3 regions of the Vibrio sp. THAF64 genome follow, and region 1 is predicted to be linked to each of the others. Evidence: predicted binding sites of a transcription regulator. Region 1 holds the regulator's gene; each other region holds the start of a gene.
The links. The regulator PurR, encoded in region 1, represses purine synthesis genes. The targets are predictions, from matches to a motif close to TNANGNAAACGTTTNCNTNA.

Region 1 (8,197 bases):
CTTGTCACCAAACTTACTCTGAACCCAGTCACGCAAGAGGAAACGACTGCTCAAAAAGGCTAGTGTCGCACCTATGGTACTGGCAAAAGAAACAAGTAGTAGACTGGTCCAGAAACCAAACAAAGCTGCGCCGAGGAGAGTGACCACCGCTGCACCAGGGATCGAAAAGGCGGTAATGGCGACATAAGCCAAGAAATAAGTAACGGCTGCAAGCACAAAGTTGTTATTGATGTATTCAGAAAGCGCTATTTGTTGGGCTTTCGCGTTTTCTAAGGTGAGGTATTGACCAAAGTTAATACCGAGAAAAACGATCAGGCCAACCAGCAGGACACCCAACACAAGTTTCTTATTCATAACGACTTCCTCTGTTTCGAGTCTCAGGCTTTCGACTCAATAAAAATTGTTAACAAATAAGAACCGTTTGGCAAAGATTAAATTTCACAAACAATAAAAAAGCCAACCTGAGTGGTTGGCTTTTCATCAATTTTGTCGATCAGTTGTTCAGTTTGTTGACCAGCTCTTGTCGTCGCTCTGGTGGAATCACTGACCAGTGTTTTCCGTTAATCGCCCCTTCAAGCGCCCATAGCAATTCAAGAGAGACCTCAGCAGAGTGCGTTGCCTGAATGGCCCTAAACGCTTCTACTGAACCTGCCTCTTCAAGGTTTTCAACGCTATCGATACCTGCTTTCTTTAGCATTCGTTCTGTTGCCAGACGGAGGTTCGGTAGGTCTTTGAGGCGATTTGGTCGTGTTTTAGCCTGCGACGTTTTCTCTTTCTTAGCTATCGCCAATGCACTTTGTGCGAGGGCGAGAGCACGAGTTGGGCAGGAAGCCACATCGTCAGTTAAAGCGAAATATTTGGTAACGACCGGAAAACCTCGTTTTTTATAAACGTAGGGTTCTAAGCCTTCAGATTTGAATTGACTAGCCAGTTTGTCATCCGCGCGGATGTGAAGCTTATCGTTGACCACCAATGCGAACATTGTGTCGTCTGCGAAGATTCCGAATCCGCCGAACATCGAACGCGATTTTATACGACCAAGCTGATCAAAAAGCCGCATCGAGTCTTTAAGTATTGGTTTATCCATGCTGTGTTATCTCGGTGTATATTATTATACGCCACCAAATTCAGGTCCGAGAGAATAGCAAAATAATGCAGATAAAGTGTCAGTAAGGTGTCATACCGAAATAAAACTCACACGTTAGTTACTTAGCTCTAGATAACAATTACAGTGTACTGTTTTAAACGATACGGATCGTTTGCATTTTTGCCCATCGGCAACCCCGCTACCTTTCAGTCTCCTGAGTCAGGCCGGAAGCTTTGCGTCCCACTCTTTCGAAGTGGTTTGCCCTGTTCGTGGCATTAGTCGAACATTTTAAGGATAAATAAAATTTGAGGTAAGTATCACATCTCTATTGATCAAATGTGATCTTGGTTCAAGGAAATTGCGTGAAAATGATATGTCCGACTAATAGATTGAGTTATTAGTCGGACTATTGAGCATGCTATTTGTTTAAGTTGTACACCGTATCACGCACGACAATTTCAGGGTGCATTTCGAATACACGCTTTTCGTGTTCTTTGTCCTTGATACGCTCTAGAAGGATTTCAAACGCGTTTTTACCAACACGACGTTTAGGTTGGTGAACCGTTGTTAGCGGTGGTGAGAAGTACTCTGCAAGCTCAATGTTATCGTAACCAATCACAGAAATATCTTCAGGTACGCGAATACCTTTCTGCTGTAGACGACTCATTAAGCCAAGTGCCATAGTATCGTTGAAGCAGAATACTGCGGTTGGCTTGTCGTCCATGGCGACAATTTTGTCTGCCGCTAATACCGCAGTATCACATTCGAAGTTACCTTCAAGAATCCAATCTTCTTTCACGGTTAGATTCGCTTCATCCATTGCACGACGGAATCCTAGGATGCGTTCCTGACAAGCTGCCTTTTCAAAGTGTCCGCTTAAGCAAGCAATGTCTTTGTGACCGTTATCGATAAGGTATTTCGTCGCGAGGTAGCCACCTTCTTCTGAGTTATCAATGATCTTATCGGCTTGAGAACTCTCAGGGCCCCAGTCCATAACTACTTTTGGGATGTCTTTATGGCGGTCCAGCATTTCGCTCAGTTCTTCAGTCAGGTCAGAACACATAACCAAAATGCCATCGACACGCTTTTCTGCCAGCATGCGAATGTAGTCGCGTTGCTTTTCGTAAATACCACCAGTGTTACACAAGATCAAAGTGTAGCCTTGACGATAACAGTAGCTCTCAACACCATCGATGACTTCAGAAAAGAACAGATTGGTAGATTGAGTAACAAGCATACCAATGGTGCGTGTACTGTTGCACTTTAAGCTACGGGCAACAGCACTGGGGGCGTAATTCAGTTCGGTAACGGCTTCCATTACCTTTTCCTGAGTCGCTTCAGCAACAAAGCGAGTTTTGTTAATTACGTGAGAAACGGTTGTAGTAGACACGCCAGCTAAGCGTGCCACGTCTTTTATAGTGGCCATAAGGTTCTGTCCTGTCGATGACTGCCAGGAAGCATATTCAGATTGTAGAATAATTTGGCAGAAAGTATCAGAAACACAAAAACCGCTGTATTCAGCGGTTTGTCTCTAGTTCATTCGTTTTTATCGTTTGCGGTCACGATTTTAGACCGCAAACAACAGAAGAGCAAATAAAAAACGTAACAGTGATAAGTTATGTATCACACAATTACTATATGGTTACTCGCCTTTCAGATAGGCACAATCCAACTCAAGAAAGGCGATCAACAGCAATGAAACTGCAGAATAAAATCCAAACTCATCTAACGCCTGACACTTTTTACTAAATTGTGGAATCCAGCTGAGGAGCTGTTGCTGGATAAATTGCTCTTGCTCTGAAAACGCTTCTTCCATATGTCGGTCTTGCTCTAACTCATTAGAACGGATGATCAGATTGCCAAGGAAATCGAGCTCAATAGCGATATGGTCAGCTGGTTCATTAAGACCCTTTTCGACCTCGATGCCATGCTCTGCCATCAGCTTTTCCATATCAGTAGCAGGCTGATCATTGAGCAGGCCAGACTTGCCAATGTACATTGACGCGTAAGGCAGTGCGGAATCCTTATCTGACTTTAGAAACAAATCGCAGAAATCAGCGGCGAGTTCCAGTTGTGCATCATCGCGATCCATCAGTCGATTTAATGCGTCAATTACGCGCTCTATTGCTGGCTTAAGGTGGGAGTTTTCACCAAGTCCGGTCAAGAAAGATCGGATCTCTGCTGAGTGATACTGCTGAAGGTTATCTTCTGTGAGCTCTTTGGCATAAAGGCTCGACAGCCACCAGTATATTTCGGCACGTTTTTCGTTGAATGCTTTGATTTCTTGCATTAGTTCAGACTCCTGAAAATTCTACCTATTAGTTTAACGAATAAAAATGAATAGCGGTAATGGTGGTTGTTTCAGGTTGAGTGCAAAAATGGAAAGTTATGAACGCCAGAGACTAGGTTTGTTTTGAATCAATAAACACTCAGGTTTCTGGATAGTAAGCGGACAAAGACTAGAATTGTTACTGATTATGAATAGAATACAAGTGAAGACAATTCCAAGTGTAATTAAGTGGTGTAAATGAGCTATCACGTATTAGTAGTTGAAGATGACGCAGTGACTCGCAGCAAGTTGGTTGGGTACTTTCAAAATGAAGGTTATCAGGTCAGCGAAGCCGAAAGCGGCGAGCAAATGCGCGACACGCTACAAAATCATGCGATTGACTTAGTGATGCTTGATATCAATCTTCCTGGTGAAGATGGGTTGATGCTCACTCGCGAACTTCGCAGTCAGTCGGATATTGGAATTATCCTGGTAACAGGACGCACGGATAGCATTGATAAAATCGTAGGTCTAGAAATGGGCGCAGACGATTATGTAACCAAACCGTTCGAACTTCGTGAACTGCTTGTTCGTGTTAAAAACCTATTGTGGCGAATTGCCGCTGCTCGCAATGCCATCGACGTCAATGAGCAGCATAAAAATGAAGGTAATGTGGTACGTTTTGCGGAATGGACTTTCGATGTTCAGCGTCGCGCTCTGAGTAAAAATGGCGAGCCCGTGAAACTGACCAAAGCAGAATACGAGCTGTTAGTAGCTCTTTCCTCATACCCGAATCAAGTACTGAGCCGTGAACGTATCCTTAATATGATTAGTCACAGAGTCGATGCACCTAATGATCGTACTATTGATGTGTTAATTCGACGCATGCGCGCTAAGATGGAATTTGACCCCAAGAACCCACAAATCTTTGTTACCGTCCATGGTGAAGGGTACATGTTTGCGGGTGATTGACCTAAACAGACAAGCAAAAAAATACCGAGGCATGCCCTCGGTATTTTTTTAATTAAACATTACTATCGGAAGCTTGTATTGCTTTCTCTTCGTAATCGGATGCCCAGTCACGCAGAGATTGCCAGATACGGCCTAATGTTTCGTGCCAATAGCGCTCTGTTTGCTCTAGATAGACTGCCTTCGGTGCGTATTTTGCCCAAGCCTGTGTCACCTTATCGTGCGCCAAATAGTTAGTCGGAGCAGGGTAAGGTTTAAGGCCCGCAGAATGGAATTCATTCAGCGCGCGCTTCATATGGCTGGCTGATGTCACCACAACCAACTTTTTGCGTTTAACAAATGCCGCCGCTTGCCTTGCCTCTTCCCACGTATCTTTTGCGGTTTCGAGCAAAATAATATCGGATTTTGAAACCCCCAGAGCTAGAGCCACTTTCGCCATCATACGTGCGTTACTGACTTCAGACCCTCCGGCGTACCCAGACAGGATCAATTTAGACCCCGGATAGATGCGCATAATGCGAATACCTTCTGCCAATCGCATCAGGCCGGTGCGACTAAGCTCAGAAGTGGGCGGAATTTTATCATCCACCACATGACCACTGCCCAAGACCATAACGTAGTCGATCGTCTCATCGACAGGAAAAAATGCAGAATACTGACGCTCAAGTGGCATCAGGAGACGAGATGAAACTGGCTGGAATGCAATGAGAAAAATGCCAATGAAAGAGAATAGAACAACAAAACAGCCTGTTTTTTGCTTCCTTGTAAACATAATCAGCATCAGACCTAAAAAACCGATGATCAGCATTGCTGGCAAAGGCATTAAAAGGGATGACACCACTTTTTTCAGCTCAAACATACTTAAATAGTCCGAAAAAACACCAATTGATTTTAATTTAAGAGAATCCCTCTTTATATCTGCCTTTCTTATGACAGAATAGCAGCACGATTCGACATGATAACCTAAGCCGCCGTGACTGAAGACCGCAATTTCGACGATATTGCCCACAAATTTGCAAAAAACATCTACGGCTCCGATAAAGGAGAGATACGCCAAGTCATTGTTTGGGAAGAACTTGAACAACTACTTTGTGCGGTTAATGGTAGCAGGAAAAGCCTCGATGTGCTGGATGCTGGCGGTGGTTTAGCACAAATGTCGCAAAAGCTGGCTAAACTCGGACATCGCGTCGCTTTATGTGATCTATCTTTGGAAATGCTGCAACTAGCCAAGCAGGATATTGAAAAAAATGGCTTGCTTGAGCAGTATCGCTTGATTCATTCGCCAGTTCAGAACATTGCAGAGCATCTGGAGCAGCCCGTTGATGTGGCCATGTTCCATGCTGTGATGGAGTGGTTGGCAGACCCGAAACCCGCTTTAGAAACGGTGCTTGAGCAGGTGAAACCGGGGGGCGCAGCTTCCATCATGTTCTACAACCATCATGGTCTGGTCTACAAGAATGTCGTATGTGGCAACATTCCTCATGTATTAGAGGGTATGCCGCATCGAAAACGATTTAAGTTACAGCCGCAGAAAGGGCTTAAACCAGAAGAGGTCTACAAGTGGATCGAGGACGCTGGCTTTGAAATCTGTGGCAAAGCTGGTATTCGCTGTTTTAGTGATTACATCGGAAACAGAGAATACATGGGCGACTATAAGACAGAAGATGTGGTGGCACTTGAGCGACAGCTGTGTCGACAAGAGCCCTACCTCTCGCTAGGCCGATACATACATGTATGGGCCAAAAAGAAAGAAGAACAGGAATAATAATGAGTGAGATGACTCTCAACGCTGCTGAGCAACCCATTGATGAATTGGTTGGCTGGGTAAAGCAGCACGATTTCTCATTAAACCTGCCGACTGAACGTCTCGCATTTCTCATCGCTATTGCAGTCCTTAGCAATGAGAGGTTTGATGAAGAATTGGGTGAAGGTGAATTGCACGACGCATTTACTATCGTCACTCGATTATTTGAGGATACCGGAGAAGCGTCGGCTTTTCGGGCTAACAACGCGATTAATGAGATGGTAAAGCAGAGGCTGATTAGCCGCTTTACCAGTGAAGTGAATGATGGCGCAAGTATTTATCGCTTGTCGCCGCTCGCGATTGGAATTACGGACTATTATGTTCGCCATCGTGAGTTTTCTAAGTTACGCCTCTCAATTCAGTTGTCGATGGTGGCGGATGAAATGGCGAAAGCGATTGAATCTGCTCAGCAAGGCGGGACGCCGGGGCACTGGAAAAAGAACGTTTATGGCGTGCTCAAATATTCCGTGGGTGAGATATTCGATCAAATTGATCTCAACCAACGTGTTATGGATGAGCAGCAACAGTCCGTCAAAGTGCAGATTGCTGAGCTACTGAACAAAGATTGGCGTGAAGCGATCAACAACTGTGAAGAGTTGTTATCTGAAACGTCTAGCACCTTGCGTGAGTTGCAAGATACATTGCAAGCAGCCAGCGACGAGCTACAAACTCAAATCCTTGATATTCAGGAAATTGTTTACGGACAAGATGAACTGGAATTTATTGAGGAGGCCTTGTTTGGCTTACAGATGAAACTAGATCGCATCACAAGCTGGGGCCAACAAGCGATTGATTTATGGATTGGATACGACAGACACGTCCATAAGTTTATCCGCACCGCAATTGACATGGATAAGAACCGTGCCTTCAGCACGCGTTTGCGTCAGTCAGTCAAAGACTACTTCGACACACCTTGGTATCTCACTTATGCCGATGCAGAAAGGTTAGTCGATCTCCGCGATGAAGCACTGGTTCTTCGAGATGACGAAGTGACCGGACAAGTGCCTCTGGAAGTGGAGTATGAAGAATTCCAACAAGTGAATGATGAGCTTTCTGAGCGCATAGGTGACATGCTCAAAGTACATAAAGAGCAGGGTACAGCTATCCATCTTGGAGCTGTATTACGCGACTATCTAGCACAGCATCCGCGCACTCATCATTTCGATTTAGCTCGTATCGTCATTGATCAAGCAGTACGTCTGGGTTACTCCGAATCGGATTATCAAGCGATTCAGCCAGACTGGCAGGCAATTAACGAATACGGAGCAAAGGTACAAGCAAATGTCATCGACCGATACTAATGATTACATGTCAGAAAATCTGGCAAAAGCGATTTCAAATCCACTTTTCCCGGCGCTAGACAGCATGCTTCGTGCCGGACGTCATATTTCTACCGAAGATCTCGACAATCACGCGTTGCTGTCTGACTTTGAAGTTGAGCTTTCTTCATTTTACCAACGCTACAACACTGAGTTGGTCAAAGCACCAGAAGGTTTCTTCTACCTTCGCCCTCGCTCTACGTCTCTGATTAACCGCAGTGTGCTGTCTGAGCTCGACATGCTGGTGGGCAAGGTCTTGTGTTTCCTCTACCTAAGCCCAGAGCGTCTAGCTCACGAGGGAATCTTTACCAATCAGGAACTGTATGAAGAGCTGTTGGCTTTATCTGATGAGAAAAAGCTGATGAAGCTGGTCACCAACCGTGCGACTGGTTCAGATTTAGATAAAGAAAAACTGTTTGAAAAAGTTCGCACTTCTCTGCGTCGTTTACGCCGTCTGGGCATGATCATCAACATTGGCGAAACCGGTAAATTCAGTATCAGTGAATCGGTATTCCGCTTTGGTGCTGATGTCCGTGTGGGCGACGACATGCGTGAAGCGCAGTTACGCTTGATCCGTGATGGTGAAGCAGTTGTGCATACCAAAGAGCCAAGCCAAGGCAGCTTACTGGCAGAATCAGAACAAGGTGATGAGTCATCTCAATCAGAAAAATTAGAAGAAGGTGAAGCATGATTGAAAGAGGTAAATATCAATCGCTGACCATGGTCAACTGGAACGGCTTCTTTGCACG
Region 2 (8,197 bases), 1.6 Mb from region 1:
CGCCGCGCCACCAAGTGGGCCTTCGAGCATGATATCTAGTGCGTTAACGATGCGACCCGGCTTACCGAAGTCTGTTTCCCATGGCTGTTCAAAACCAGGAATACGTAGGTTAGATGTCGTGAAACCAACTAGACCGGCTTTTGGCTTACCGCCAATACCTGTTGCGCCTTCGTCGCGGATTTCACCACCAGAGCCAGTAGATGCGCCCGGCCAAGGAGAGATAGCCGTTGGGTGGTTGTGCGTTTCCACCTTCATTAGGATGTGCGCTTTCTCTTGATTGTAACCGTACTGGCGAGTTTCTGGGTTCGGGAAGAAACGACCTACATCTGAACCTACCATTACCGCTGCGTTATCTTTGTAAGCAGACAGTACATTTTCTGGTGTGGTTTCGAAGGTATTCTTGATCATCTTGAACAGAGACTTTTCTTGCTTAACACCGTCGATAGTCCAGTCTGCATTGAAGATCTTGTGACGACAGTGCTCTGAGTTCGCTTGTGCAAACATCATGAGCTCGATGTCAGTTGGGTTACGGTCTAGCTTGTTTACGAACGCATCGTAAAGGTATTCAATTTCGTCATCAGCAAGTGCAAGACCTAGGGTAACGTTTGCGTTTTCAAGCGCAGCGCGGCCGCCATTAAGTAGATCAACATCAGCAACTGGTGCTGGTTCCGCAACTTGGAAAAGTGCAGCGGCAGAGTCAAAATCTGTGAAAACTACTTCCATCATACGATCGTGAAGGATCGCCTTTAGCTCAACGAGTTGAAGCTCAGAAAGTTCTGCTGGTGTTTCGATGTAGTAAGCCGTACCACGCTCTAGACGAACGACTTTATCTAGACCACAGTTATTAGCAATGTCAGTCGATTTTGAAGACCAAGGCGAGATAGTGCCAGGGCGAGGAGTAGCAAGTAGAAGAAGACCTGCAGGCTCGTGCTCTTCAATTGTAGGACCGTAAGTTAGGAGCTTTTCCAACTTCTCAACTTCTTGAGAATCAAGATCTGCTGATAATTCAGCAAAGTGAGCAAACTCAGCGTAAATACCTGTTACAGGTAAGCTTAATTCACGACAAAGCTCTAGAAGCTTGTTAACACGAAACTCAGAAAGAGCTGGGGAGCCACGCAAAATTCTCATGTGCTTAGGTCTCTTATGCAATTGATTAAGGTGATATTGGAATAAATTCAGTGGGTTAGACTGTTTTACTTCGAAGCTATTCCCTAAGGATTAAAAACCTATGCCGATTTCACCTCTCCTTTGCGGGCGCATTATAAAGGAATTATTTTTGTGATGTAACACCAAAAGCAACCGTTTGCGTCATTTTTTTCGTCAAATTTGAATTACAGCAAAAATCCCAATTTTAAATCTTTAACCCGAAGTGACTCTGATTGTCTTGCCTTGTTATGACACTTTGATATAAATGCCCTACTGGAAGTATGAGAATGATGTGAATGAAGAAGCATTACTTGAACCGTTGGACATCAATCAGCGCCTTGCTGTTTTCTGTATTGATGTTATCCGGCTGTCAAATTGAGTCAGAGCCCAAAAGTGATTTAGACCAGATACGTGAGCGTGGTGTGTTACGTGTCGGCACTCTGAATAACCAGCTGTCTTACTATATCGGTCCTGATGGCCCAGCAGGTTTGGATTACGAACTGGCCCGCGAATTCGCCAATGAGCTTGGTGTGCAGTTGGAAATGAAACCAGCCTACCGTATCTCGTCGTTATATCCTGCGCTAGCCAAAGGTGAAATCGACATTATTGCTGCAGGTTTGACTCAGTCACCTGAACGTATGGAGCGATTCCGACCTGGCCCCGCTTACTACTACGTCAGCCAGCAAGTTGTGTATAAAAAAGGTAAGAAACGACCACGCAACCTAGAGCAACTCCTCAATATCCACCCCGTACCAACAGATGATGGTGAAGAGCTTCCTATCCTTAAAATCATCAGTGACTCTCACGTTAAACAAACTCTGAGCGCCATCAAACAAGAAGAGCACCCTGACTTTGCCTTTGAAGTTGACCCAGATGCTGAAGTGAGTGATCTACTAAAACAAGTATCTGATGGAGAGCTGATGTTCACTGTTGCCGATTCAGTCGAAGTCTCTTTATCACAACGTATCTATCCCGATATTGCGCTCGCATTCGAGCTGACAGAAGATCAGCCAATCTCTTGGTTTGTTCGTCGTTCTGAAGATGAAAGCCTTTATGCGCTTATGATCGAATTCTTCGGCTACACCAAACAATCTGGTCACCTAGCCTCTTTAGAAGAAAAGTATATCGGTCATATTGGCAGCTTCGATTACGTTGATACCCGAGCTTTTATTCGTGCGCTCGACTCTAAGCTTCCACAATGGTCACCTCTGTTTAAAGAATACTCAGATGAGTTTGACTGGCGACTCGTGGCGGCACTGGCTTATCAGGAATCGCACTGGAACCCGCTTGCTAAATCTCCGACAGGTGTACGAGGCATGATGATGTTGACACTGCCAACCGCTAAAAGTGTTGGCGTCACCAATCGTCTCGATCCTAAGCAGTCAGTTCGTGGAGGTGTTGATTACCTGCGACGAATGGTGTCTCGCATCCCCGACTCCATTGATGAGCATGAAAAAATTTGGTTTGCCCTTGCATCGTATAACGTCGGCTATGGTCACATGATGGATGCCCGAAGACTCACGAAGAAGCAAGGCGGTAACCCAGATGCGTGGGCTGATGTGAAAGATCGCCTGCCGTTGCTGCGCCAGAAAAAGTACTACAGCCAAACCCGCTATGGCTATGCACGCGGTGATGAAGCGAGAAACTACGTCGAGAATATTCGCCGCTATTACCAGAGTATCATCGGCCATGTCGAACAGCAGACCACGGACAACAGTGATGTCAACATTGATGATCTCGCCGTGATTGAAGTGCCAGACAGCCCTATCTCAGCAGCTTCAGCGGTATCTTCAGCGGCGCCAGTTGAAGAAATACAAGAATAGAAACAAACCGTTAAAGTGCCCAGCCATTGATTAATGGTTGGGCACTTGAATTTTACTTGCCTGACCCAAACATAGTATCGTGAGCCAGCCTTTTCGGTAGCATTATTTAAATGGTAACAATTGGCTGGTAAAAGACGAGTTACATAACGTAATCAATGCCTTCGATACAGAAAGCAATCATAGAGTTCTAACCCACAGTAGGAGGTTGTTTTATGCGTAGACGTAAAATGCAGTCAAAACGCCTTAATAAAACCGTTGCGGCAAACCGCCGTAAAAGAATGCTCAGCAATAACAAGAAGAAAGTCATTGCCCGTCATCGAGCTTTTATGCAGCTAATTTGTGCATAAACCAGTTGGCAAACACCTTGAATCAGGTGTTTGCTGAAAACCCTACCCTTCTGAACGCTTCATTTGTTTTTGCGCTTTTTTCTCTTTACGACGACGCTTAAAGAACGCCTGAAGCTGGCCTCGACACTCTTCTTCCATCAGTCCTTGTTCAATATCGGCATAGTGATACGCCGCTTGATGTTCAAACAGATTGAGTACTGTTCCTGCAGCCCCCGCTTTTAAGTCCGGAGCACCATAAACAATGCGTTTCACTCGGCTATGGAGTAAGGCCCCCGCGCACATAGGGCATGGCTCTAGCGTAACGTATAATGTTGTATCCAACAGTCGGTAATTTTCCAGTACTTGGCCGGCTTTACGCAGCACCTGCATTTCAGCATGAGCCGTCGCATCATGATGACCAATTGACTGATTCCATCCTTCAGCAACGATCTCACCACCTTTCACTAGTACGGCCCCAACTGGAACCTCTCCCTCAGCTTCGGCCTGAGCCGCCAACTCCATAGCACGGCGCATGAAAAACTCGTCTTGAGGGGAAAACTGTGAATCTGACAAAAGGAAGCTCCGGTTGTATAAGTAAACGGCTAGGGGTAGCAAATTCTACCCGTATGAACGCGGAAGTGAAAGCAGGACGCAGAGCACCTCACATAAACTACTTCTTAGCACTAAAAAGAAGCGCCAGTCTTTCGACCAGCGCTTTTAAAATCCTAATACCTAAATAGTTGGTGTTGCGCAGTTAATAACTGCTACAGCGCCAAATCTGACCGTATTTACATTGTGTAAGTGTATGGTGCTTGAATACCTAGCGGAATGCCTAACATCCAGTAAGCCACTAGGAAGATTGACCAACCGATTAGCATAGCAATCGAGAATGGCATCATTAATGACGCTAGCGTACCAATACCAGTCGACTTCACGTAGCGCTGGCAGTAAACAACCACTAGAGGGAAGAATACCATCAGAGGTGAGATGATGTTCGAAACAGAGTCACCCACACGGTATGCCGCTTGTGATAGTTCTGGAGAAATACCAACAGCCATTAGCATAGGCACCAGAATTGGACCAATCAGTGCCCATTTCGCTGATGCAGAACCGATTAGAAGGTTTACAGAAGCCGTTAGAAGAATCATACCAATGATTGTTGCTTCACCTGGTAGGTTCATCGCTTTCAGACCTTCTGCACCGTATAGCGCTAGCATAGTACCGATGTTTGATTGCGCGAATGCAGATAGGAATTGTGCACAGAAGAACGACATTACGATGTATGCGCCCATCGTAGACATGGTGTCCGCCATCGCTTTGATGATGTCATTACTTGTCTTGAACGTGCCAGAAACGCGACCGTAAACGTAACCCGGAATGATAAACAGGATGAAGATCAACGGAACGATAGACTTCATGATTGGCGCAGAGAACGCTGTGATCTCACCTTCCGGTGAACGCAGTGCAGAATTTTCTGGGATAAGCGCCACAACAAGAAGTGCGATGCCCGCCATCATAGCCCAACCCGCGTAACGAAACGCTTTAGACTCAAGCTCAGTGAAAGAACCTAGATCTGGTGCTTTCTCTGCGTCTTCGTCGATTGGAGTGTTCTTTAGACGTGGCTCGATGATTCTTTCAGTTACATACCAACCGATAGCCACAATGATTACTGAAGATAGACCAGTAAAAAAGATATTCGCTAGAGGGTTAACCACGTACTCAGGATCGAGAACCTGCGCGGCTGTTTGAGTAAAGCCAGCCAATAGAGGGTCAATACCTGAAGGGATGAAGTTTGCAGAGAAACCACCTGATACACCTGCGAACGCTGCCGCGATACCCGCTAGAGGGTGACGACCTGCAGCGTGGAAGATGATACCACCAAGAGGAATAACCAGAACGTAGCCCGCATCAGCAGCAGTGTGCGATACGATTGCTACAAGAATTAGCATTGGAGTAAGAAGTTTTGCTGGCGTGAAGTTCAGCATCTTCTTAAGGCCAGTGGTGATGAAGCCAGAAGAATCGGCAACACCTACACCCAACATCGCTACTAGAACGATACCAAGTGGTGCAAAGCCAGTGAACGTTGTCACCATGTTAGCAAGGAAACTTGCTAGTGCTTCACCTGTCAGAAGGTTAGTGATGGTAAGAGCTTCGCCAGTTCGAGGGTTTAGAAGGTCGAAAGAAACATTCGACAAAAGTGCAGACGCAGCCCAAGTAATGATCAGTGCCCAGAAGAACAGAATGGCCGGATCCGGGATTTTATTACCAGCTCGTTCTATAAAATTAAGAAAGCGATCCATGCCATTCGGCTTGGACGATGGTGCTTTATTTACTGCTTGGTTACTCATGGTAACTCCATATGTGATGTTGTTGCCTTAGGCCTGTAATAATTGTTGTGACGACCTATTTTTCAGCTACACATTTTATTAAATTGCCCCCTCAAAAGCACAAGATTCCAGAGGTTTTTCCATATTTGGAGACATATTTTGCAAAATTGCCATTACTACGCAACAAAGTAAAAACACTAGCCACCCATATAATGAAACAGATTTGAAACCATTTTGAAAAATATAGAGAACACTTTTAAGTAAAATATCAATAATTTATTTTGAATATAAAATAGTCTACATACTAAATTCATTGAATTTGGAAACTGATGTCATTAGCTCAATGGATTGCTGTTTTCCATGGCGATCGAACCAACACACTTCCACGGTAATGTGCTTAACTTCAATCCCATTTTGTAACGAGGAGCGAGCCTCGCATCGCGTTTGAAAGTAATCAGCCGATAACGGCTGACACTGAGTTTGCGAATAGCAGGCATCTTGTTCTATATCGTCGAATAGATAACGTCCTCCCTTCACCGTTGATCCATGCGTGGTGAATTGTTCAAGCTCAGACTCTGCCAAGTAGAGCGCTTCAATAGACCGTTGAGCCCAATCGGATTTCATTTCGATATAGGTATGTAATTTGACTAAACCGACAGCACTACCGCTGACAAGCAAGAGAGCCAATAGCACCTCAAACAAGCTGACACCTTTCTGGTTAGAAATCATGCCAACTACCATTGCTCCATTTGACCTTATGAAAATGTCGAGCAGCCGAGGCCGTGACATCTTTATTGAACTGCATGTATAGATCATTGTTGATCAAGGCATAGCTATCAGGAGCATCCAACACTAAACCACCTAACGGATAAACATTACCACTCTGAAAATAACTCACTTTTTGTTGATCTACTGTGTTCAGCAAAGCATGCTCGTTCAAAGATGCAATCAGTGCCGAAAACAATGGATTGTTGTTTGATTGTCCCCAATCAACAAACCCAGCAGACGGACTCTCAGAAACAAAGTGATAAATCATGGCCTTCAATGCTTGGTTTCCTGAAATTGAAGCGATGCCATTGTGAAGCACCAGTATCAAGCCTCCATTCAAATGCGTATCAATGGCAAGGTTTATGGATTGCAGGTCATCTGCGCTAAGTTCACAGCTACCGTATACCCAAATAAGCTCATGAGATGCTTTGATAAGATTTGTAATCTGTTGACCGCAATTTTCTATATATTTCGCACTGGATAACTCGCTCGATAAGCGTGGCATGGTACTTTTAAGCTCATTTGGCACATAACCGAACAAGCTGGTGTCTGACATAACCTCAAACCAATGGCTACGTGGCACATTAAAAACTTCCTGAAATACATCAAGCTGCTCCACATGCTCGAAGTCACTCTGAGTTAAAGCTAGCTGCCAACTGAAATCTGTGTAGTGAGTTGTGCTGCACTGATGCAAACCTGAGCCATGACTCTCAGGAAAATAGCGAGAGATATCGGTTGCTTGATATGGATGTATGGTGTCATAGCTGTGCGCATAGAAAGTATTTTGATAACGAACCGAAGTACACGCCCAGCGGAACTCGCTAACGCGTTGATTCACGTGCGGCGCTATGTTGAGTCCACCATTCACCAATAAATGAGAGGTTGTAGTGATTGGACTTTTGATTTGAAGTTCGGGCAGAAGAAACGATTTACTTAAGGTTAAGAAACCACTGGTTGCACGAACAATATGTGGTGTTCCCGTTTCTATCTTAAGCGCATCCAAACTCAGCTGGATCTGACAGTCATTCAGCTCTTCTGGTATGTCTTGTTTTCCAACAACAGAGGAAATCGCACACTCTAACCCGCCCTCTGCGCGCCAATGTGCATGGCGACTTTCCACTTCATTTTGACTGCGTTTAATTTGGTAGAATAAGGCTTTATAACTGCCCATGACAATCATGAGCACGCCAGCTAGCAAAAGGCTTGTGATTAAAAGGGTTGCAGTACCTCGCTGAAATGTCATGTCACCAGTTCCTCTGTTTAATGGAAAAGGTGAGCGTCTTCGATACCTCTGGGGCAAAGCGTAAATGGGTACTGAGTTGAACATTGAGTAATGAAGAAGTATGGGTAGCACCGGCTAAAGGCTCGGAATCCAGTTCAAACTCGGTCACAACAATACGATTACTATCGAACACTGTGTTACAGGTATTACCAAAATGTGTGGTGAAGTTTTCTGCTTCTAAAGCCGACATAGCTCTTGATAGCTTCTTCTCACACACTCTCAAAACCTCCTTTGACTCGCTCTGCCGCTGGTAAACCACATTCGTGTATGCTGTCTCAGATTCTAAGCGGCCTGACAGGTAGGCGTACGCGAGCATAGTGTGTTGCTCGCCGTGCTTAATATAGTAAGTTTGTGCTGCGCCAGATAAGCGGACACTATCACCCAGCACGCTACCATAACCCGCTCGATACAAATCTAATTTCATCATTTGAAGAACACTGTTCGTGCTTTGCAGCAACATTAGCTCTTTAGCGCGGACAGCGGAGAGGCGTTGGCTATGGAGAAGCATACTCACGGCTATGGCGA
Region 3 (8,197 bases), 280 kb from region 1:
AAAAACCTGTAGTCAATATGAAAAAAACAACGCTAATTAAATCCGTTTTTGCGTCTTCTATTGCGCTTTCTGCAACTTTCGCATCATCTTCGTTTGCCACCCCAATTGTTGTACCAGACGCTCCTCAAATCGCTGCGAAAGGCTACGTTTTGATGGACTATAACTCAGGTAAGATCCTCGCAGAGAAAGAGATGAACACTAAGTTGTCTCCTGCAAGTCTGACCAAAATGATGACCAGTTACGTGATCGGCCAAGAACTAGAGCGTGGTAATATTTCGCTTCAGGACGACGTAACCATCAGCAAGAATGCGTGGGCTAAAAACTTCCCAGATTCTTCAAAGATGTTTATCGAAGTCGGCACGACAGTTAAAGTCGAAGAACTTAACCGCGGCATCATTGTTCAATCGGGTAACGATGCATGTGTTGCTATGGCAGAGCATATTGCAGGGTCAGAAGATGCCTTCGTTGATCTGATGAATGCTTGGGCGGATACGTTAGGCATGAAAGACACTCACTTTGCTAACGTTCACGGCTTAGACAACCCTAACCTGTACTCGACGCCTTACGATATGGCTCTACTTGGCCAAGCGTTAATTCGTGACGTGCCAGACGAGTACCGTATTTATTCAGAGAAGAAATTCACCTACAACGGCATTACCCAATACAACCGCAACGGCTTGCTTTGGGACAAGAGCATGAACGTTGACGGTATCAAAACCGGTCACACAAGCAATGCTGGTTATAGCCTAGTGAGCTCGGCGACTGAAGGTAAAATGCGCCTTGTTGCCGTCGTCATGGGCACTAAGAACGCAAACGCACGTAAATCAGAAAGCAAAAAGCTACTGAGTTACGGCTTCCGCTTCTTTGAAACCGTTGCTCCACATAAAGCTGGTGAAACCTTCGTTGAAGAAAAAATCTGGATGGGCGACAAAGATACTGTTGCACTGGGTCTAGATCAGGATACTTACGTTACCCTTCCTCGTGGGCAGGCCAAAAACCTCCAGGCGAGCTTCGTACTTGAAAAAGAGCTGGAAGCCCCAATTAAGAAAGGTGACGTAGTTGGTAAGCTATACTATCAACTAGAAGGCGAAGATGTTGCTGAGTACCCACTTCTGGCATTAGAAGATGTCAATAAAGGTAGTCTGTTCAGCCGTCTGTGGGATTACATCGTGATGCTGTTTAAGAGCTTCCTGTAATTCAAACCACACATTCATCGAAAGCCGCATAATGCGGCTTTTTTTGTTCCTGCCAAACACAAGTCGGCAGGATCTTGAGATTTAAAATTAATGGCAGTACTATTCCGCGCTGCTAAAACGACTTTCCAACTTGGAGTTTCAACATGTTGACTATCAACTCAGATGCAAAACTGAAAGACCTGCTTGAGTTCCCTTGCTCATTTACTTACAAGGTGATGGGCTATGCGAAACCTGAACTGCCAGAGAAGGTTCTAGAGGTGATCCAACGCCACGCTCCAGGTGATTACAGCCCTAGTGTAAAACCTAGTGCGAAAGGCAACTACCACTCAGTGTCTGTGACGATCACAGCGACTTCCATTGAACAGGTAGAAACGTTATACAAAGAATTGGGCGAGATTGATATCGTGCGCATGGTTCTATAATTTTATTTGATAAAGTAAAATTATTTTGAAAGCAGCGTAAGCTGCTTTCTTTTTAGATATCAAACAGATAATAATCCTGTATTTTATCAAGGGTTAAAAATGTGTTACTGGTATATAGTTCATTGACCAGAACCAGTTTATAATCCACAAACTTTATTTACGGGCAATAGGATTAGGGATGCACAACCAGCTTGTTGTTAAACACTTAGGTAGGCAAGATTATGAGCCTATCTGGCAAGCCATGCATGACTTCACAGACACTCGTACAGAGGACACCTGTGACGAAGTTTGGCTGGTTGAACACAACCCAGTGTTTACACAGGGACAAGCAGGTAAAGAAGAACACTTGATCAATACGGGCGACATCCCAGTTGTTCAAAGCGACCGAGGCGGTCAGGTTACCTACCACGGTCCAGGTCAACTTGTGGCTTATTTCCTGATAAATTTACGTCGTAAAAAACTCGGTGTTAGAGATCTCGTCACTCATATTGAGAATCTCGTGATCAACACACTTAAAAATTACAATATTGAGTCAGCGGCACGACCGGATGCACCAGGCGTCTATGTTGATGGTAAAAAGATCTGCTCACTAGGATTGAGAATTCGTAAGGGATGCTCTTTCCACGGTTTAGCACTCAACGTAAATATGGACTTGTCACCATTTCTACGTATCAATCCATGCGGCTATGCTGGCATGGAAATGGTTCAGGTTAGCCAGCTTGGCGGCCCGGATGATCTTACCCAGGTTGAGAAGACACTAGTCGAAGAACTTGTCACTTTGCTTAACTACGAGCAAGTGGAATTCAGCAAAGAGGCCTCTCCTACGCGATGAGAAGCAAAGAGAAGTAAAGAAAGCATGAGTAAACCAATCCAAATGGAAAAAGGCGTTAAATACCGTGACGCCGACAAGATGGCACTGATTCCAGTCAAGAACATGCCAACTGAGCAAAAAGAAATTCTGCGCAAACCAGACTGGATGAAGATCAAGCTGCCTGCTGACAGCCAACGTATTCAAGATATCAAATCGGCAATGCGTAAAAACAACCTTCACTCGGTATGTGAAGAAGCCTCTTGTCCAAACTTGGCTGAGTGTTTTAACCACGGCACGGCGACCTTTATGATTCTTGGCGCAATCTGTACTCGCCGCTGTCCATTCTGTGATGTCGCACATGGCCGCCCGGTTGCTCCAGAAGAGAATGAACCACAAAAGCTGGCTCAGACTATCTCCGACATGAAGCTAAAATACGTGGTTATCACTTCCGTAGACCGCGACGACCTTCGTGACGGTGGTGCCAAGCACTTCGCCGATTGTAACCGTGAGATTCGTGCCAAAAATCCAAACATCCGCATCGAGACTCTGGTTCCAGATTTCCGCGGCCGTATGGATGTAGCACTTGAATTAATGAAAGACAATCCACCAGATGTCTTCAACCATAATTTGGAAACGGCCCCTCGTCTGTATCGCAAAGCTCGTCCTGGTGCAAACTACAAATGGTCGCTGCAACTGCTTAAGAAATTCAAAGAGCAGCATCCAGATGTACCGACTAAATCAGGCTTGATGATGGGCCTAGGTGAAACCAAAGAAGAGATCGTCGAAGTCTTGAAAGACCTGCGTGCGCACGGTGTGACGATGCTGACTCTAGGCCAGTATTTGGCACCAAGTCGCCACCATCTTCCAGTGGAGCGTTACGTACCACCTTCAGAATTTGATGAGCTCAAAGAGATTGCTTTGGAGCTCGGCTTTACCCATGCTGCGTGTGGACCATTTGTCCGTTCTTCTTACCACGCTGATCTTCAGGCACAAGGTGTGGAAGTAAGCTAAGTGTTCTTTTAGTTAATAGAAAGGGCTGACTGCATAAGTCAGCCCTTTTTAATTTCGTTTCTTGAATGAGACACAACTCTTCTATAGGCTTACCCCTAACAACACTAAAAAGTACATCTTCCAAGGAATTATTATGAAAAAATTAGGTTTTGTTGCTGTCGCTCTTGCCGCACTGACAGCAGGTTGCGCTTCTAATACACAGCAAGACAATTTCCGTGAAGCTTCTTTTGAGCTGTGTAATACAGAGGTTGAGCTTTACTCTGTAAGCGATGATGGTCGCGTACGTATCGTTTGTGCTGACGGTTCTAAATTTGCTCTAACTAGTGAAGCTACTCTAGAAACCATGCGTGACATCAACATCGATTACTGTGATGGTGAAGGCCTAGGTAAGTTCAGCGAAAGCCGCAAGTACTACTCTTTCAAATGTAAGTCAGGCACTCTGCTGAGCATTTCAAAATAAGCTCAAGCTAGAATCAAAAAAAGGTTGATATGATATCAACCTTTTTTATTGCATCTCATCCGTGGATTAAGCTACTTAAACGTCCTTACCGACAACACCTTACCGTTGCTGCCCCCCATGCTGGTCACTTCAACTTCTAGCGAGTTCATCGAGATAATGCCATCCGTTGAACAGATCACGAAGACATAGGCGCACGAAAATTTGTCTTCAAAAGGCATAGGAATACGGTTCCAGTAGAACTCGCTTGCTTTCGCATCAGTCCGAAATTTGCGGTAATCGGCTGGAGCCGTAGAACCACTCTGCTTAGCAATATGCGCAGCAAAGACACGATTCTGGTCCTTATCCACACCAATAGCCATTTCACAGCCGCTGAAAGGGCCAGATGCCAACCAACCAACACCGCTGCCCGTGTAACGCCCTACTACCGCTTTCGTTTCAGCATAAGGCACCCATACGCCGGCATCGACTGATGAATCATCACGAGTCAAAACAACTTTACCATCGCGCTCCAGCAAAGTGACGCCATATTGCTTCTCCAAATAGCCATTTTCGCTGTTCTCTGGCCGGCATGATAGGCGTATATCCATTTCAATGTTTTTGCCTACTAAAGCGGTCAGGTTTTCTTTCGTTGGACGCATTCAACTCTCCCTTATGAATTACCAATTAAGACTAAGTATATAGATTTAAACTCAATGCCAATCAATTATAGATATGAAACATTGTGATTATGTTTTAGTTTTTAATCGTTAATGAATGAGCAATATGTATGATAGGGGAAGTTAGAGGAATACTGGTTTATCCAGTTGATCTTTATGAAGTAAACTCGCAAAAAATAAAAAGCCTCCCGAAGGAGGCTATTGCAGCATACAGTTAGTGGAACCAAAAACTGGAAGTTTTATGGTTCTATGCTGAGTGCTATTTAAGCGTAAACAGGTAGACGCTTACAGATCTCTAGAACCTTGGCTTTAGTTGCCGAGATAACATCATCATTTCCGATGTTATCTAGAACGTCACACATCCAGTTCGCTAGCTCTTTGGCATCTTCTTCAGTGAAACCACGACGAGTGATTGCTGGAGAACCTACACGGATGCCAGAAGTCACAAACGGGCTACGTGGATCGTTTGGTACTGAGTTCTTGTTTACCGTGATGTTTGCAGCGCCAAGTGCTGCATCTGCATCTTTACCTGTGATGTCTTTGTCGATGAGGTCAACTAGGAACAGGTGGTTCTCTGTACCGTTAGAAACGATCTTGTAACCACGCTCTTGGAACTGGGCAACCATCGCTTTAGCGTTCTTCACTACGCGCGCTTGGTATGCTTTGAATTCCGGCTCCATTGCTTCTTTGAACGCTACCGCTTTACCTGCGATAACATGCATCAGAGGACCACCCTGACCACCAGGGAATACCGCTGAGTTCAACTTCTTGTACATATCTTCGCCAGCGTTAGACAGGATTAGACCACCACGTGGACCTGCTAATGTCTTGTGCGTAGTCGTCGTCACTACGTGAGCGTGAGGGACTGGCGTTGGGTATTCGCCTGCTGCGATTAGACCCGCAACGTGCGCCATGTCTACGAACAGGTACGCGCCGGCTTTGTCTGCGATTTCACGCATGCGAGCCCAGTCAACGATTTGAGAGTAAGCCGAGAAGCCGCCGATAATCATCTTAGGCTTGTGCTCTAGAGCAAGTTGCTCCATTTCGTCGTAGTTGATTTGACCCGCTTCGTCGATACCGTAAGGAATCACGTTGTAGTGTTTACCAGAGAAGTTTACTGGTGAGCCATGAGTCAAGTGACCACCATGCGCTAGGCTCATGCCTAGAACAGTATCACCTGGATTTAGCAATGCCATGTACACAGCGCTGTTTGCTTGTGAGCCCGAGTGAGGTTGAACGTTAGCGTACTCACAGCCGAATAGCTGACATGCACGATCAATTGCCAAAGCTTCCGCTTTATCAACGTATTCACAACCGCCATAGTAACGCTTGCCAGGGTAGCCTTCAGCGTATTTGTTTGTTAGCTGAGAACCTTGAGCTTCCATTACACGTGGGCTCGTGTAGTTTTCAGAAGCGATTAGTTCAATGTGTTCTTCCTGGCGAAGAGTTTCTTCTTGGATTGCTGCGAACAGTTCCGCATCGTAATCTGCGATGTTCATATCACGCTTTAGCATCTGTATCTCCTGACTCAGATTTAAACTGAAATTTGCAAAAAACCTACCAATGACCCTATTAATCTACGTAAATTGATTCACGCAAACGTTTGCATCACGTTAATAGCGCGCATTCTACATAATTTGATCTTGGCCATAAAGAGAAAGTTTTACTTTTTCTCATGCAGATTCTTCATGTGGTTCTACAAGGATTGTCATATTGTCACCTTTCTAAATCGTATAAATATGAAAAGTGTCAATTTTTCCCTTTACACCCCGTAAAACGATAATTACATAGGTTTACCTTAAATTTGCTTCTCAAGCTACCGAAAACCTCATTTTTTAAATAGTATGCGCGCCATTATCTACTGTAAAAGTTTCAAATTGATGGAAAAACACTCACGCAAAGAAGATTGGATTGCTATTTTAACTGGAACATTTCTGGTCGCTCAGGGCGTTTTCTTCCTCCAATCTGCAAATCTGTTAACCGGAGGCACCACAGGTTTGGCCCTGCTTATGAGCCAGTTTGTGTCACTTTCCTTCGGTACGCTTTACTTTTTGGCCAACAGTCCTTTTTATTTACTCGCGTGGAAGCGTTTTGGCTCAAGATTTGCCTTCAACAGTGCTATTTCTGGTGCCTTGGTTTCTGTGTTTGCAGACCACCTATCTCTGGTCGTCAGCCTTGAAACGGTCAACGTTGTGTATTGCGCGGTTGCCGGTGGGTTACTGATGGGTTTGGGTATGCTTATACTGTTCCGTCATCGCTCAAGTCTCGGCGGTTTCAACGTACTTTGCCTGTTTATTCAGGATAAGTTCGGCATTTCAGTGGGCAAATCTCAGCTAGCCATCGATTGTTGCATCTTGTTCGCTTCATTCTTTTTTGTCTCTCCTGAAGTCATCGGGTTATCCATTCTGGGCGCTATCCTGCTCAATGTTGTGTTAGCTATGAATCACAAACCAACCCGTTATTCCGTCAATTACGGTTGAGAACCACTAGATAAAAAAAGCCCGCGAATTGCGGGCTTTTTTGCGTTATTAGTTGCTGCGATTAGTGTGAGGTTCTGGCCTTCACATCGTGACTTAGCTCTTTGTTCAGTTCAGCTTCCACATGTCCCGGTGATTGCGTACTTGCTGAAATCAATCGGTACATCGCAGGAATAACAAACAAAGTCACCAGCGTTGCGAAGCCCATACCGAAGAAGATCACCGTACCTACCGCCACTCGGCTTTCATAACCTGCCCCTGTCGATAAGAGCAACGGAATTGCACCAGCAAGCGTAGTAAATGCCGTCATCATGATTGGGCGCAGACGACGTGCCGCAGCATCGACTATTGCTTTCTCAAATTCGAAGCCGCGATCACGAAGCTGGTTCGCAAACTCAACGATCAGGATACCGTTCTTGGTCACCATACCAATCAACATGATCATGCCAATCTGGCTGTAGATATTCAGCCCCTGACTCATAAAGAACAAGCCCAAGAAGCCGCCAAATACCCCCATAGGGACAGTGAACATCACCACCAGTGGGTTAATGAAACTTTCAAACTGCGCTGCCAAGACTAGGTACGCGACCAGCAGTGCTAAGCCAAACACCACCAGAATACTGGATTGGTTCTCTTTATAATCTTTCGATTCACCAGAGTAGCTGACTGAGATATCGCCCGGCAGAATTTCCACCGCTTGTTGATCTAGGAAGTCCAGTGCCTGACCTAAGGTATACCCGTCAGACAAGTTAGCCGTTACGGTAATCGATTTCTGTTTGTTGTAGTGTGACAAACGAATCGACGAAGCCACTTCTTCAATCTTGGTGACCGCATCCAGTGTCACCAACTCGCCAGAGCTGGTTCGCAGATAAATCTGGCTTAGATCCGTCGCGTTATTGAAGCTGTTCTCATCACCGCGTAAATAAACATCATATTCTTCACCACGCTCGACAAAAGTCGTTTCACTCTTACCGCCAAGCATAATTTCTAAGGTCTCAGAAATCTCTGATACGCTGATACCCAACTCTGCCGCACGTTGTTTATCAACCGTCACCACCAGCTCAGGGGTTCGCTCAGAATAGTTAATGTCCGCCCCTTCCATGATCGGAGACTCTTCCGCTAACTGCTCAAGCTTTTCGGCCCACTGTTTCAGCTCAGGGTAAT

Region 2: the regulator PurR is predicted to act here: its motif matches at 1,292-1,311, upstream of purL (phosphoribosylformylglycinamidine synthase).
Region 3: the regulator PurR is predicted to act here: its motif matches at 6,148-6,167, upstream of glyA (serine hydroxymethyltransferase).

The regions. Positions count from the first base shown of each region.
Region 1 is NZ_CP045355.1:2,421,917-2,430,113, reverse strand. It holds gene FIU99_RS11100 (TVP38/TMEM64 family protein) at 1-354, opposite strand, end outside; gene FIU99_RS11095 (TfoX/Sxy family DNA transformation protein) at 494-1,087, opposite strand; cyclic di-GMP riboswitch class I at 1,274-1,360, opposite strand; gene purR (HTH-type transcriptional repressor PurR) at 1,506-2,513, opposite strand; gene torD (molecular chaperone TorD) at 2,730-3,377, opposite strand; gene torR (two-component system response regulator TorR) at 3,615-4,328, shown strand; gene elyC (envelope biogenesis factor ElyC) at 4,381-5,184, opposite strand; gene cmoM (tRNA uridine 5-oxyacetic acid(34) methyltransferase CmoM) at 5,299-6,090, shown strand; gene mukF (chromosome partition protein MukF) at 6,093-7,430, shown strand; gene mukE (chromosome partition protein MukE) at 7,411-8,139, shown strand; gene mukB (chromosome partition protein MukB) at 8,136-8,197, shown strand, end outside.
Region 2 is NZ_CP045355.1:821,978-830,174, reverse strand. It holds gene purL (phosphoribosylformylglycinamidine synthase) at 1-1,128, opposite strand, end outside; gene mltF (membrane-bound lytic murein transglycosylase MltF) at 1,443-2,969, shown strand; gene FIU99_RS27680 (hypothetical protein) at 3,182-3,316, shown strand; gene tadA (tRNA adenosine(34) deaminase TadA) at 3,359-3,868, opposite strand; gene FIU99_RS03775 (AbgT family transporter) at 4,084-5,643, opposite strand; gene FIU99_RS03770 (typIV pilin) at 5,920-6,351, opposite strand; gene FIU99_RS03765 (hypothetical protein) at 6,341-7,633, opposite strand; gene FIU99_RS03760 (PilW family protein) at 7,635-8,197, opposite strand, start outside.
Region 3 is NZ_CP045355.1:2,704,161-2,712,357, forward strand. It holds gene FIU99_RS12600 (serine hydrolase) at 18-1,196, shown strand; gene ybeD (DUF493 family protein YbeD) at 1,340-1,618, shown strand; gene lipB (lipoyl(octanoyl) transferase LipB) at 1,797-2,450, shown strand; gene lipA (lipoyl synthase) at 2,475-3,440, shown strand; gene FIU99_RS12620 (hypothetical protein) at 3,574-3,900, shown strand; gene FIU99_RS12625 (hypothetical protein) at 3,972-4,538, opposite strand; gene glyA (serine hydroxymethyltransferase) at 4,820-6,070, opposite strand; gene FIU99_RS12635 (YitT family protein) at 6,437-7,036, shown strand; gene vexH (vibriobactin export RND transporter permease subunit VexH) at 7,098-8,197, opposite strand, start outside.